DNA from 2 places in the Thalassospira sp. CH_XMU1448-2 genome. Region 1 is predicted to be linked to the other one. Evidence: predicted binding sites of a transcription regulator. Region 1 holds the regulator's gene; the other holds the start of a gene.

Region 1 (7,589 bases):
GTGACGGTCGTCACAATATGGCCGGGCCTTGGAACATACCTCAAAAGATTAACATCGCAACAGCGCGACAGGGAATCGCCCCGGAAAAAAGATGTCCACCAAGACTGTGGATAACTATGTGGGTAATAGGGGGGCTACTTCCTGCACCCCTTGAGAGTCTTAACGTTCTATGAAGTGCCCAAATATTGAGCAAAACAACTAAGTTATTGATTTATTTCACTAAAATTACTGTCAACCTGAAATCATTCGGTAATAGAGTCGTAAAAATCGAATATTTTCCTTTGAATCCCGCTCCCCAGATGCTTGTGCATAAGGACAGATGCGATTCGCCCCAAGGGAATCACAGAGTCCCTTGTCCTTACCGTCTGAAAAAGTAAATTTTTTGCTGGAAATCGGCGTTAATTAGCGCGCGATATTGTGCCGTTCGATTTCGACCCCGACAGCCGCGACGTCTTCAAAAACATCGAGCTTTTCAACCCGAACGATCACCTTGCGCACCCGTGGATCAGCAAGACACATATCCGCAAGTTTTTCCCCAAGAGTTTCCACAAGGTTCACATGGCCATCCTGACAAATACGTCGGGTGCCAACCACCAGATCCTCGTAACTCAGTACGGTTGTAATATCGTCATTCTGAACGCCGTCGCCTTCAAGCACGGCCAGATCAAGATTGATCCGCACGCGTTGCGGGGCTTCCTTTTCGTGATCATAAACCCCGATCGAGGTATGGATCACCATATCGCGGACAAAGACACGGCGCAGGTTGCCTGCCCGGTCTGCATGGGGCAGATCGGCAAATGGCAATGTCGTAATCTTGGCATCCTGTTTCAGGCCTGCGGTCATATTCCGGTCTTCCTTGTGCTGCTTTCGGGCATGGAAACTGTGTCCACTCCCTGCCCGTCCGGCCGATATCGGGCATCCACACCAGATATCATTCTATTGGCTTGTCATCTTTGCCACTGGGCGCCCAATCAAGATGCTGCCCGCCGTCAAGGGCTAACATTTGCCCGGTGATGGCGGGCGCGGCAAGGAAAAATCGAACCGCATCGCAAATCTCTTGCGGGTTTGTCCCGACTTGAAGGGGGGTTTTCGCGCATTGCTGATCGAAAACTTCCTGTGTTTGCCGACGACTAGGCAATGCCGGACCCGGTCCGATGCCATTAACACGAATTTTTGGCGCAAGTGCCAGTGCAAGCGTCTGGGTCAAGGTCCAAAGCCCGGCCTTGGACAGTGTATAGGTCATGAAATGCGGGTTCAGGTTCCAGACCCGTTGATCAAGAATATTGATGATCGCGCCCTGTGCATCGTCGGGAAGACGCCTGGCAAATTCCTGCGACAGCACAAATGGCGCACGCAGGTTGGCCTCCATATGAAGGTCCCAGCTTTCACGGGTCGCACTGTGCACGTCATCATATTCAAAGGTTGATGCATTATTGATCAGGACACCAACCGGACCGAGTGACGCCTGTGCTTCACGGACAACGCGATGGGTATCTTCCTCGCGGCCAAGATCAGCAGAGATGACACAGGCACGCTGACCAAGGGCACGGATTTCATCGGCAAGGGTTTCGGCATCCTTGCGCGAGTGGTGACAATGCAGCGCCACATCATACCCGTCTTTGGCAAGATCAAGCGTCAGCGCACGCCCGATCCGTTTTGCCGCCCCCGTAATCAAAACCGTTTTGGGCATCTGTGCGCTCATGGCTGTGCTGATCCCTTTATCGTCCCGTCATATTGTTCAAACTGGTGACCTATGCCGCGACAAGCTGGAAGACATAGACCAGATAGGCAATCACAAATGCAACACCGGTGATGCGCGAAATCTTGCGAAACGCATATGCAATCCCGATCAAACCAACCGTCACCGCCAGCATGATCCAGATATCGGAATTCAAGATTTGCTCCGGAACCGGGATTGGCGCAATCAGCGACACACCGCCAATGATCACCAGAAGGTTCAAAAGGTTGGACCCCAGCACGTTACCAAGCGCCACATCCGAATGCCCGCGGAATGCCGCCACAACAGATGCAGCAAGTTCGGGCAGAGACGTTCCGAATGCAACAAGCGTCAGGCCGATCACGGCTTCGGAAACGCCGAACTGACGCGCGACGGAAACACCACCGTCGACAAGCCATTCCGCCCCGAACATCAGGGCAACAATACCGACAACCGTCGCAATGATCGGTTTGAGCCAGCCAGTTGGAACCTCTCCGACTTCGTCAACTTCTTCTTCATGCAGTTGGCTGGCATCGCTTGGCATGTTCTTGTCATGCTTGTAGGTGAAGTACCAGATCGCCACCAGAACGCAGAGCATCAAAGCCCCTGCCCAGCGATCAATGGCGCCAAACATGCAAAGACCAATAAACAGAACAGTCCCAAGCAGCATCGCCCCGCCATCGCGGACCACGGTTACCCGGCTTGCCGCCACGGGCTTGAGAACAGCCACCGCACCAAGAATGAGCAATATATTGGCAATATTGGACCCGACCACGTTGCCCATCGCGATGTCGGCCGTTCCCTTAAGCGACGCATTCAGTGACACGACAAATTCCGGTGCGGACGTTCCGGCTGCAACGATTGTCAGCCCCACAATCACTTTTGACACGCCCAGCAACAGGGCAAGACCAACCGCACCACGAACGATAAACTCACCGCCAACGGTCAGAAGGACAAGACCCGCAATGATCTGAATGTAGGGAATGAACTGTTCCAAGATACGTTTGCTCTTATTGACTGTCGTTTACATTGGCCCGGATCAGGCCCGCGGAACATGGCATTTGACATCACGAATAGCAAGTGATCTGGCCATGACAATTGTCACACAATTTACTCGCCCGGCCCGGCGCGCCCTAGAGAAAACCTGTCACTGCTGCCTTGAAGCAGATCAATCCGGTACGGGTTAATTGCCGTTGAACCGGCAAATTTCCACAGGACTGTGTGTGCTATTTCAGTTATCCTGTTAATCTCGTTATTTTCAAATATTTATCTGCTTTGCCGGATTGATTCTGACCATGCATCACAGCGTCCTGTTCGAGCTGTTTCTGATCCTGACTGCGGCTGTGGTTGCCGTGCCTATTGCGCATCGCCTGCGCGCCAATTCGATCATCGGATTTCTGATTGGCGGCTTTTGTATCGGGCCGTTCGGTTTGGGTCTGATTACCGAACGCGAAGACATTTCGACCGTTGCCGAACTTGGTGTCGTGTTCCTGCTCTTCATGATCGGGCTTGAACTCTCACGCGAACGGTTGCGGGTCATTGGTGGCAGGTTTGCTGCCCTTGGCCTTTTTCAGATTCTGGTATCGATGGCAGCCATCATGGCTGTGCTGGCCCTGATTGATTTGCCGCTGGCTGCATCGCTTGTGATTGCAGGTGCGCTGGCTTTGTCCTCAACGGCAATCATCCTCAAACAGCTTTCTGATGACCGGCAATTAAATACGCGTTTTGGACGCGCAGCCCTGGCAATCCTTCTGGTACAGGATGTTGCGGTTGGTCCGTTCCTGATCATGGTTCAGGCGGCCGGTGATGCCGGAACAGAAACCAGCCCCTGGATCAGTATCCTTTCAGGCTTTGGCTCTGTCGCCTTGCTGCTGGTTGTCGGGCGGTATCTGTTGCCACGCCTCTTTCGCTATATCGCGTCTCTCAAGAACCCGGAACTGTTTGCGATTGGGACCCTGTTTGTCGTTCTCGCCGCCAGTACCCTGACCGAGCTTTCCGGGCTTTCAATGGCACTTGGTGCCTTTATCGCGGGCGTGATGCTCGCCGAAACGGAATTCCGTCATCAGATCGAAGCCGACATCGCGCCGTTTCGCGGTGTGTTCCTGTCGCTGTTTTTCATGTCGGTCGGCATGTCGGTCAATGCCAATGTCGTCTATGAGCAGTTTGGCAGCGTCATTTTGTGGCTGATCGGGCTGCTGATCATCAAGACGGCCGTTCTGTTTGTCCTGTCCCTTGCCATTCGGTTTGAACGCGGATCCGCACTTCGTGTTGCCATGAGCCTGGCGGCTGGTGGCGAGTTTGCCTTTGTGATGTTCTCTCTTGCAGCGCAAAACGGTGCGATCCCGCGTGATTTGGCGGCCATATTGATCCCGGTGGTCGCCATTTCCATGGCGCTCACCCCGACTTTGATTAACCTTGGGCACCGGATTGAAGAAAAGCTTCATCCCAAGGAAGACGACCAGCTTGGTCCGATTTCGGATGAAACAGACGGAATTCATCAACATGTTCTGGTGATTGGCAGTGGCCGTGTTGGTCGCGTTCTGGCGCGCCTTCTTAAAACCCGGAACATTCCCTTTATCGTTCTTGATAGCGACGCCCAACAGGTCTCACGGGGTCGTGCCGAGGGACTACCTGTCTTCTTTGCCGATGGATCACGCCCGGAAACATTCAGGGCAGCTCACACCGACGAGGCCCGCATTGCCGTTGTTGCCATGGGTAATCCGCATGCGACTGAAAAGACCGTTGCGCTTTTGCGGCAACATTATCCGCATCTGAAAATCTTTGCCCGTGCCCAGGACATCACCCATATCGGACCCCTGTCTCGTAGCGGTGCAGATGCGGCCATCCCTGAAGTACTTGAAACCGGCCTTCGGCTTTCGGATCACGTCTTGTCGGCCTGTGATGTGCCACAGGAAGATATCGACGCCGAAATCGCCAAGTTCCGCCGTGCCGACATGCTGTTGATGAACGAACTGGCCCCACGGACCCAGCGGAAAAAGGTTCCTGAGGCCCCCGTGGCAGCAGAACCGGCATCAGTTGCGGAAACCAAATCCAAAGCAGATGCCAGGTCGGAAAACAAACCCGAACCGGCATCACAGCCCCCGGCAAAGAAAACGGGAACGCGCAGGGTTGCCGCCAAGAAGACCCCGACGCGTAAAACACCGGTAAAGTCCGCAACGGCCAAGAAAACAACCTCGACAAGTTCAGGTCGGGCACGCAAGACAAAGCCCGAAAACGATCATTAAAGGCAAAACCCCCGCAGCCATTGGCAACGGGGGTTTTGTTTTTTCTGAAACCGGGTAGATGATCTTTGCTCAGATCAGAGATCAGGCAGCGGTTTCTGAATCCAGCGCATAACCGGCGGCACGAACCGTACGAATGATATCGCGGGTGCCTTTGACATCATTGAGCGCCTTGCGCAGACGACGGATATGAACGTCAACCGTGCGGGTTTCGACATAAATATTCGGTCCCCAAACAGCATTCAAAAGCTGCTCGCGGGAGAACACACGCCCCGGATGCTCAAGGAAATAGCGCAGAAGACGGAATTCGGTCGGGCCAAGATGGATGGCCTTGCCGTTGCGGCTGACACGGTGTGCTGCGAGATCCATTTCGATATCGGAATAGACCAACTGCCCTTGTGGTTGCGCCGGACCGGACCGACGCAGCAGCGCACGAATACGGGCAAGCAACTCGCCAATTGCGAACGGCTTGGTGACATAGTCGTCAGCACCGGTATCAAGACCACGGATACGATCGCCTTCTTCGCCACGTGCGGTCACCATGATGACCGGCAAATCGCGGCTTTCGGGCTTGCGACGGATCTGGCGGCAGACTTCAATCCCCGACATTACCGGCAACATCCAGTCCAGAAGGACAAGATCGACATGCGTTTCCGCAAGGATTTTCAACGCTTCGTCACCGTCACCGGCTTCGACTACCTGCATCCCCTCACGTTCGAGGTTGTAGCGCAACATGGTTACGATTGCAGCTTCGTCCTCGACGATAAGAACCGTTGGGTCCATCTTCCTATGCTCCAGTGTCACTCATTCGGTTCGACGACAGCAAAGTTCGCTGCATCATTTTTTGGCCGGTCAATTGCCGGCAGGTCTTCGCCTTTGATCCGGTAATAGATCGTCTCGGCGATATTGGTTGCATGATCGCCAATACGTTCGATGTTCTTGGCGATGAAAAGCATGTGGGTCGATGCCGTGATGTTGCGCGGATCTTCCATCATGTAGGTCAGCAATTCGCGGAACAGCGAATTGTACATATCGTCGACTTCCTGATCGCGGGCCCAGACACGCTCGGCCTTTTCGGCATCGCCTTCGATATAGGCATCCAGAACGTCCTTGATGATTTCCTGCGCCAGCTTGCCCATGTTCGGAATCACCTGAACCGGACGGATCGGCGGAATCTGGTTAAGAACCTGCGCGCGTTTGGCGATGTTTTTCGCCAGATCACCGATACGCTCCAGATCGTTTGACAGCTTGAGTGCGGTCACGACCTGACGCAGGTCATCTGCCATCGGCTGGCGCAAGGCCAGAAGACGCACGGCGAAATCCTGAACTTCCTGTTCGAGAATATCGATACGGTGATCCGACAGAATGACTTTTTCAGCCAGTTCGGAATCCCGTTTGACAATCGAACGGATCGCAGAGATCAGCTGACTTTCTGCAAGCCCGCCCATCTGCGAGATGATGTTGTTCAGACGGGTCAGTTCCTCGTCGAACGAACTTACGATATGTGTTTTGTCGTCAGCCATTTATGCGTGCTCCTCGTGTCGCTGCTTAACCGAAGCGACCGGTAATGTAACCCTTGGTGCGTTCGTCTTTCGGGTTGGTGAATATCTGATCTGTTTCACCAACCTCGACCAGCTTGCCAAGGTGGAAGAATGCGGTCCGCTGCGATACACGTGCAGCCTGCTGCATGGAGTGTGTCACGATCACGATGGTGTAGTTCGAACGCAGCTCGTCAATCAGCTCTTCGACCTTTGCCGTAGCAATCGGATCAAGTGCCGAGCACGGCTCATCCATCAGGATGACTTCAGGGCTGACCGCAACCGCACGCGCGATGCAAAGGCGTTGCTGCTGACCACCGGAAAGGCCGGTTGCCGGTGACTGCAGACGATCCTTGACTTCCTTGAGCAGGCCCGCACGTTCAAGCGAGGTCATGACGATTTCGTCAAGTTCGTCACGCGAATTGACCAGACCATGGATACGCGGTCCATAAGCCACGTTGTCATAGATCGATTTCGGGAACGGGTTCGGCTTCTGGAACACCATCCCGATACGTGCACGCAGCTGAACAACGTCGATGCGCTTGTCATAGATGTCACGACCATCAAGGGTCACTTCACCATTGATGGTGACACCATCAATGGTGTCATTCATGCGGTTCATGCACCGCAGGAAGGTTGACTTGCCACAGCCCGACGGACCGATCAGCGCGGTGACCTGGCGTTCAACGATATCAAGATTGACGTCAAACAGGGCCTGGTTATCGCTATAGAAAAGATTAAGGTCACGTGCCGTCATTTTCGGGCTTGAGACCGACGGCTCTGCCGTCATTGCGCTCTGGGATACAGCAGCCATTTTACCACTTCCGTTCAAATTTTTTGCGCAGATACACAGCCAATCCATTCATCAGGATCAGGAAGGCCAGCAAAACCATAATCGCAGCCGAGGTTTTCTCGACAAAGGCACGTTCCGGGCTGTCTGCCCACAGATAGATCTGGACCGGCAGAACCGTCGCCGGATCAAGTGCACCACCCGGAATGTCGACGATAAACGCCACCATACCAATCATCAGAAGCGGTGCCGTTTCACCAAGTGCCTGTGCCATACCAATGATGGTACCGGTCAGGATGCCG
Region 2 (7,589 bases), on a different contig from region 1:
AGGCTGATCTTTCAGGCAATGAAACACGACAATAGACAAGGACCGGAAAGCCGGTCTTTTTTTATGTTTTGGGTGTTAGGGAATTTTTTGTCGGCTTCTTTCAGGTTAATGGATTATTTGTGCAAGATTTCATCGGGATGTTTGATAAATAAACGGGGGTAAAGATGTCTTTTATATTCCGTTCTCTGGCGGGGTATTTTTAGAGTTTTACCAAATTCTCATGAATTTTGAGGGTTTTTGATTTATTTTCAACGAGCTGCTATCATCTCTGGACTGTAATTTCGACCGAAGGCCATTTGCCAATATTGGCGCGCGCACAACGGAGGAATGAATGTATCAGAAGATGCTGGTGCCTGTTGATCTGGCCCATATCGAGAAACTCGACAAGGCCGTAAAAACGGCCACTGATCTGGCAGCGCATTACAAGGCAGAAATTTGCTTTCTTGCCGTGGGGACGAATACCCCGTCCGAGGTTGCCCATAATCCCAAAGAATTTGAACAGAAGATCTCGGTCTTTGCAGAAGATGTGAGCCGCAAGTCGGGTATTGCAACCTCGGCTGTGGCTGAAATCGCGCATGATCCGGCCGTTGACCTTGGCAAGATACTCGTCAGCAAGGCCGATGAATTGGGGGCGGATGTCATTGTGATGGCATCACATGTGCCAGGTGTTGCGGATCATATTTTTTCATCGCATGGCGGATATGTCGCATCGCACTCGGATCATTCTGTGTTCCTCGTGCGTTAAACAACCGAGCCTTTGTGCAAAGACGGCTAGGGGTAGCTGTTTCTTCACCAATCTAGGGAGTTTGAAATGGGGTCAGAAGCTGATACGGGCATTGAAAGCCCGGATGGTGCAGCGAACCCGATCGATACCGATTATGAAATCGGGCAAGACAATATTCAGACCGAAATCGGACCATTTGGTCTTGATGTGCATAACCCGGTATTTCTTGTTTCCGGGTTGGCCATTGTCGCATTCGTTTTCCTGACTCTGGCCTTTCAGAGCAGTGTCGGGCCGATGTTTAATGAACTGCGCGGTTGGCTGACATCGACTTTTGACTGGTTCTTCCTGTCAGCAGCCAATGTTTTTGTGATTTTGTGTCTGTTTCTGATTGTTTCGCCGCTTGGACGTGTGCGTCTTGGCGGCGCAGATGCGGTACCCGATTATTCCTATTCCGGCTGGTTTGCGATGCTGTTCGCAGCTGGCATGGGCATTGGTCTGATGTTCTATGGCGTTTCCGAGCCGATCTCGCATTTCACCTCTTCGATGGGTGGGGTTGCGGTTGGCGATGAGGGCTTGCGTACCGACTGGGCCCCATTGGGGGCGGCGGCTGGTGATCCGGATGCGGCCTTTGATCTGGGTATGGCGGCAACCATTTTCCATTGGGGACTTCATCCCTGGGCAATTTATGCAACCGTTGCACTGGCGCTGGCGCTGTTTTCGTTTAACAAGGGGCTGCCATTGACCATGCGGTCGGTATTCTATCCGATCTTTGGCGAGCGTGTTTGGGGATGGACCGGTCATGTGATCGACATTCTTGCGGTGTTTGCCACTTTGTTTGGTCTGGCAACATCGCTTGGTTTCGGGGCAGAACAGGCCAATGCCGGGCTTGATTTCCTGTTTGGCATTCCGGTTACGGATGGATCAAAGGTCTTTCTGATTATCGCGATCACGGGTGTCGCCCTGATTTCAGTTCTGGCGGGGCTCGATGCCGGGGTCAAACGGCTGTCAGAAATCAATATGGTGCTGGCCGCGCTGCTGCTGGTGTTTGTTGTTCTGGTTGGTCCGACGATGGATATTATCAAGGGGTTCTTCACCTCCCTTGTGGCCTATGTTGAATATTTGCCCGCCCTTTCAAATCCGGTCGGGCGGACGGATGCCAATTTCAGCCAGGGCTGGACATCATTTTACTGGGCATGGTGGATTTCCTGGTCGCCGTTTGTCGGCATGTTCATTGCCCGTGTCTCGCGCGGGCGCACGGTGCGTGAGTTTATCACCTGCGTCCTGATCATTCCGTCGTTGGTGTGTGTGTTCTGGATGACCGCTTTTGGCGGAACAGCGGTTCATATGGTCAGTGAAGGTGTCACCGCAATTGCCGAGGCGGGCCTTCCGATCAAGCTGTTCACGATGCTTGAACAATTGCCGATGCATGCAATCACCTCGTTTCTTGGCATCGTTCTGGTGATTGTTTTCTTTGTGACGTCATCAGATTCCGGATCGCTTGTGATTGATACCATCACAGCAGGCGGCAAGGTGGATGCCCCGGTGCCCCAGCGCGTTTTCTGGTGCACCTTTGAAGGGCTGGTGGCGATTGCATTGTTGCTGGGCGGCGGGCTTGGTTCCTTGCAGGCGATGGCTGTGTCAACGGGCTTTCCGTTTGCGATTGTGCTGCTTCTGGCCTGTTATTCGATTATTCAGGGCTTACGAAGCGAGCCGCATGCGGTCGGACCCAAGTCCGAGGCAACTCCAAGCGAAGACTAGGACCGTCTCGTTTGGGTGATCTTGCCAGTCAACGTAGAAGGGCGCCAAATGGCGCCCTTCTTTTTGGGGATGATGAACGACAAACCGTCGCCAAGCTGATTGGCTCAGGGGGCCGTCGGCGCAAATGTCATTACGGCTTTTCCGCTGCCATCAAGCAGAACAAGATTGCCGTCTGAAAGGGTCCAGCTCGCTACCCGCCCGGTTGCAGCATTAAATGCGGTTTCGATTTCCATCGCACCATTGATGCACATCTTTCGGGTTGCCCCCAGCGGGGAGAAAGTCAGCTGATCCGCCGTTTGGGTGTATGTTCCGAAGTAATTGTTGCAGCCCGACGATCCACTTACCTTGCCGTCAGCCGCAAACAGCGCACTTGGCTGGATCGGGGCTGTCGGGGTCAGGGTCTTGTCCCCGTTTGTCAGCATGGTCAGTTGCCAGTTCTTGCCGGTTACATTCGACCAATCGGCTGTCATGTCGGTTTGTCCGGTTGTGTTGCAGGCCGACAGGAACAATGTCGCGGCCACAGCCATGGAAGAAAACATGATTGGTTTGATGTTGCGCATGTTCGGTATCCTGTGTTGATCGTTGTCCCGTGTCATTGCATGTCAATGAACTGTGCCCGTTACAGGAACGGCTGGAATGTAAATATTCACGTTATTCGGGAAGTCTGAAACACGTTTGCGGCAAGATTTTAGCACAAAGTCAGATATTTATAAGCCACAGAAAATGGGCCAGGGCGAAGATCATCCGTTAAAACTTCTTTGCCTGAGGGCGGGGCTTGCGACTATTGTCAGGGTACCCGCCACTGGCTGCTCAAGCCGTAATCCAAGGTCCAGATACCGATGAAGATATCACTCGCAGATGCCCACACCCTTGTTCGTACGACTTTGATACGCTGCAATGTTGCTGAAAAAAATGCAGCATCGGTTGCCACTGCATTGGTCAATGCCGAGGCGTCCGGGCAGGGCGGGCATGGTTTCAGACGTGTTCCGGCCTATTCGGCACAAGCCCGTGCAGGCAAGGTCGACGGACAGGCGACACCGGTTATGGAGAAAACGGCACCCGGGGTGCTGCGGATTGATGCCCAATACGGGTTTGCCTATCCCGCACTTGATCTGATGATGGATCATTTGCCGGACATGGTGCGCTCACAGGGAATAGCTATTGCCTCTATTCACAAGTCCCATCATGCCGGGGTGATGGGACTGACGGTCGAACGGCTCGCAGAGCAGGGCCTGGCCGCAATGATGTTTGCCAATGCGCCGGCGGCAATGGCCGCCTGGGGCGGGCGTCGTCCGATGTTTGGCACCAACCCGATCGCCTTTGGTATCCCGGTCGGGGATGCAGGTGATCCGATCATCATTGATCTGGCATTGTCAAAGGTGGCACGCGGCAAGATCATGGCGGCCAAACAAAAAGGTGTCGAGATTCCCGATGACTGGGCGCTCGACCCTGATGGCAACCCGACAACTGATCCGGTCAAGGCACTTGACGGTACGATGGTTCCGGCGGGCGGGGTCAAAGGGGCGGCCCTTGCCATGATGGTGGAACTGTTGGCCGCCGGTTTGACCGGGGCGCAGTTTGGTCACCAGTCTTCATCACTGTTTGATGACAAGGGCAAGCCACCAGCACTTGGGCAGATGATTATCGCAATAGACCCGATCACAACCGGCGGTGTTGGGGTTATTGATCATCTTGCCGAGATTGCAAACGAGATCGCGGCCGAAGATGGCGTTCGTCTTCCGGGGCGTCGCGGCAAGTTGGCACAGCTTTCAGCCCAGACCGAAGGCCTGGAAATCGAAGATGACGTGATTTCAGCGATCAATGACATAAAATAATACTGTTGGAATCAGACGATTAATTTGTGAATTTTACGAATTTTATCACGGTGAAAATGAAAAATATTTTCGTCTGATCTTGTTTTGGATAATTCTATTTTTAAATTTTCACAATTTATGACGGTATTTATTTTTAGTTATGACGCGATAATTTGATTTAATATTTGATGTATAGACAAGTTTGATTGTTGTTGGCGGGAATTAGCCCTCGTAATCATCGAACTGTAACATCAGTGTCACTGTAGAGTCGCCGTTCATGCGTAGTTTCTTCATCCAGCGAAACACATGCAGGCGATTTCTTGATGCTGGTTGTAGACATCTCTGGACTGAACAAAAGCTTTACCCGTGACAAGCGCGCGCTAAGCGACGTCAGGTTGCAGGTACGCGAAGGCGAAATGGTGGCGCTGATTGGCGCATCGGGTTCAGGAAAATCGACACTCATCCGTCACATCGCCGGTTTGCTGCGCGGAGATCGCGATGGCGGCAAAATCGTCGTGTTTGGCGAAACCATTCAGGAAAATGGCAAGATTTCGCGCGGTGCGCGCAAGGTGCGTGCAGAAATCGGCGTTGTCTTTCAGCAATTCAACCTTGTTAGCCGACTGTCGGTTTTAACCAATGTGCTGATGGGGCTTTTGGGGCGGGTGCCGGCCTGGCGCGGGTCGCTTGGTCTGTTTACCAAATCCGAAAAAATGCGCGCCATGGCAGCTTTGCATCGTGTCGGCATTGATGCACATGCGACCAAAAAAGCCCGCAATCTTTCCGGTGGCCAGCAACAGCGTGCAGCAATTGCACGCACAATCACACAAGGTGCGCGCCTGATCCTTGCCGACGAGCCGATTGCGTCACTTGATCCGGCCTCGTCGCGCAAGGTGATGAACACGCTTGATCGCGTTAATCGCGAAGACAATGTCACCGTGATCGTATCGCTTCATCAGGTCGACTACGCCAAGGATTATTGTAAACGCACCATCGCCATGCGCGATGGTGTTGTCGTTTTTGACGGACCTTCGACCCAGTTGACGCCGGAATTCCTGCGCGAACTTTACGGCGAATATTCTTCCGAGCTTTTTGCAGATGGTTCCGGGGACGAACAACGTCCAGCGGCTGAGCCGGTTGCGAAAAAGGATCTGGCTGTGGCGCAAAGCTAGCCGGGTCACCTTATGACTGCCTTACCTCATCGAAACACGTCCAATTCATATCTGACAGGGGACTTCCTATGATCCGTAAGACAATTGCATCCGCAGCTCTGGCTGCAACCTTGCTTGCATCCGGTATTGCAGCGGCTGATGTTGAGTACAAGCCGCTCGAACAGGACCCGGAGAAACTGGTATTCGGTTTCATCTCGACTGAGTCGAGCTCCAACCTCAAAGCCCAGTGGCAGCCGATGATCGACGACATGGAAAAAGCACTCGGCAAGGAGATCGAGGCATTCTTTGCGCCGGATTATGCTGGCATCATCGAAGGCATGCGTTTTGGCAAGGTTCATGTTGGCTGGTTCGGTAACAAGTCGGCAATGGAAGCCGTTGATCGTGCGGGTGGCGAAGTTTTCGTTCAGACCTCGAAATCCGATGGCACCAATGGTTATTATTCCCACATCATCACCCAGGCAGATAACGACAAGCTCAATACGCTTGCCGATATGCTGAAATGTGATGGTTCGCTGAATTTCGGTATCGGTGATCCGAACTCGACTTCGGGCTTCCTGGTTCCGACTTATTACGTTTTTGCCCAGAACGGTGTCGATCCGAAAGATTGCTTCAAGACCGTTCGTAATGCGAACCATGAAACCAATCTGATGGCGACGGCCAACAAACAGGTTGATGTTGCTGCCAACAACTCCGAACAGCTTGCCCGTACCAACATGAACAAGCCGGAAATCACCGACAAGGTCAAAGTCATCTGGACCTCGCCGCTGATCCCGTCTGATCCGATGGTTTATCGCAAGGACCTGTCACGCGAACTGAAATCCGAAATCAAGGCGTTCTTCCTTGGCTACGGTCGTATGGGTGACGTTGAAGGTGCCAACAAGGTTCTGGCTGGTATCCAGGACGGTATGGGCAAATTCATGGAAAGCTCGAATGCACAGCTTTACCCGATCCGTCAGCTGGCACTGTACAAAGACAAGCTGAAAATCCAGAACACCGAAGAACTGTCCGCTGACGAGAAAGCAGCCCGCGTTGCTGAAATCGACAAGAAACTGGCAGAACTCGATATCCTCGTTTCCTACGAGTAATCGGCCTTTTGACAGGGAGCACGCGCAAAGTGTGCTCCCTGTTTGCATTTACCATCCGGGATTAACACGATGAACAGCAGCATTTCTTCCGCATCATCTGTCGCGACGGCCATCCCGCCGCGGGATTTGAAAAGGTCTGCGTCAAGCTTCCTGCTTTGGGCCGTTATTCTTGGTCTTCTGGCCATGTCGTGGGAAGGTGCGGATATGCGTCCCATGGCCCTGTTTGAAAACAGTGGCAATATGGTCGATTTTGCCGAGGGGTTCTTTCCACCGGACTTCCTGATGTGGAAGACCTATGTCGAAGAAATGTGGATCACGATCCAGATCGCGATCTGGGGGACGGCGCTATCCATCGTCTGTTCCATCCCGTTTGGAATTCTGTCTTCTGAGAATATCGTACCGGTCTGGGTGTATCAGCCTGTGCGTCGCCTGATGGATTCCTTCCGTGCGATCAACGAAATGGTCTTTGCCATGTTGTTCGTTGTTGCGGTTGGTCTGGGGCCGTTTGCCGGTGTGCTTGCGCTGTGGATTCATACGACCGGTGTTCTTGCCAAATTGTTCTCCGAGGCGGTTGAGGCGATTGATCCCGAACCGGTCGAGGGCATTCGCGCAACGGGTGCCAATGCACTGCAGGAAGTTATTTTCGGGGTGATCCCGCAGGTGCTTCCGCTCTGGATTTCCTATTCGCTGTACCGTTTTGAATCCAATGTACGCTCGGCCACTGTTCTGGGGATTGTTGGCGCCGGTGGCATCGGTATGGTGCTGTGGGAATATATCCGCGGCTTCTATTATGCGGAAACGGCTGCGGTCATGATCATCATCATCATTTCGGTCAGTCTGCTTGATATGGTTTCCCAGCGTCTGCGCAAACTGGTGACCTGAATAAATGAGATTTCAAATTTCGCAGGCCAAGCCTGCCATGAAGTCCCTGTCGGAAACGCCGACGATTGATGCCAGTGCGACAGTTGTGGATTGCGAAATGGGTGTCTGGACCGAAGTTGGCCCACGGACATCCATGCGCGAAACGAAAATGGATGAT

Evidence for each region. Region 1 encodes PhoB, which activates phosphate uptake and scavenging genes when phosphate is short. Its sites were predicted from a motif close to TNTCATAAAACTGTCA; they were not measured.
Region 2: the regulator PhoB is predicted to act here: its motif matches at 4,530-4,545, upstream of phnC (phosphonate ABC transporter ATP-binding protein).

The regions. Positions count from the first base shown of each region.
Region 1 is NZ_JAYMEA010000001.1:888,452-896,040, reverse strand. It holds gene folB (dihydroneopterin aldolase) at 403-843, opposite strand; gene WA318_RS04035 (SDR family oxidoreductase) at 932-1,702, opposite strand; gene WA318_RS04030 (calcium/sodium antiporter) at 1,752-2,714, opposite strand; gene WA318_RS04025 (cation:proton antiporter domain-containing protein) at 3,013-4,962, shown strand; gene phoB (phosphate regulon transcriptional regulator PhoB) at 5,044-5,742, opposite strand; gene phoU (phosphate signaling complex protein PhoU) at 5,760-6,482, opposite strand; gene pstB (phosphate ABC transporter ATP-binding protein PstB) at 6,508-7,311, opposite strand; gene pstA (phosphate ABC transporter permease PstA) at 7,313-7,589, opposite strand, start outside.
Region 2 is NZ_JAYMEA010000005.1:264,863-272,451, reverse strand. It holds gene WA318_RS17855 (alpha/beta hydrolase) at 1-7, shown strand, start outside; gene WA318_RS17850 (universal stress protein) at 332-745, shown strand; gene WA318_RS17845 (BCCT family transporter) at 812-2,482, shown strand; gene WA318_RS17840 (META domain-containing protein) at 2,587-3,042, opposite strand; gene WA318_RS17835 (Ldh family oxidoreductase) at 3,322-4,317, shown strand; gene phnC (phosphonate ABC transporter ATP-binding protein) at 4,620-5,465, shown strand; gene phnD (phosphonate ABC transporter substrate-binding protein) at 5,534-6,550, shown strand; gene phnE (phosphonate ABC transporter, permease protein PhnE) at 6,620-7,432, shown strand; gene WA318_RS17815 (chloramphenicol acetyltransferase) at 7,437-7,589, shown strand, end outside.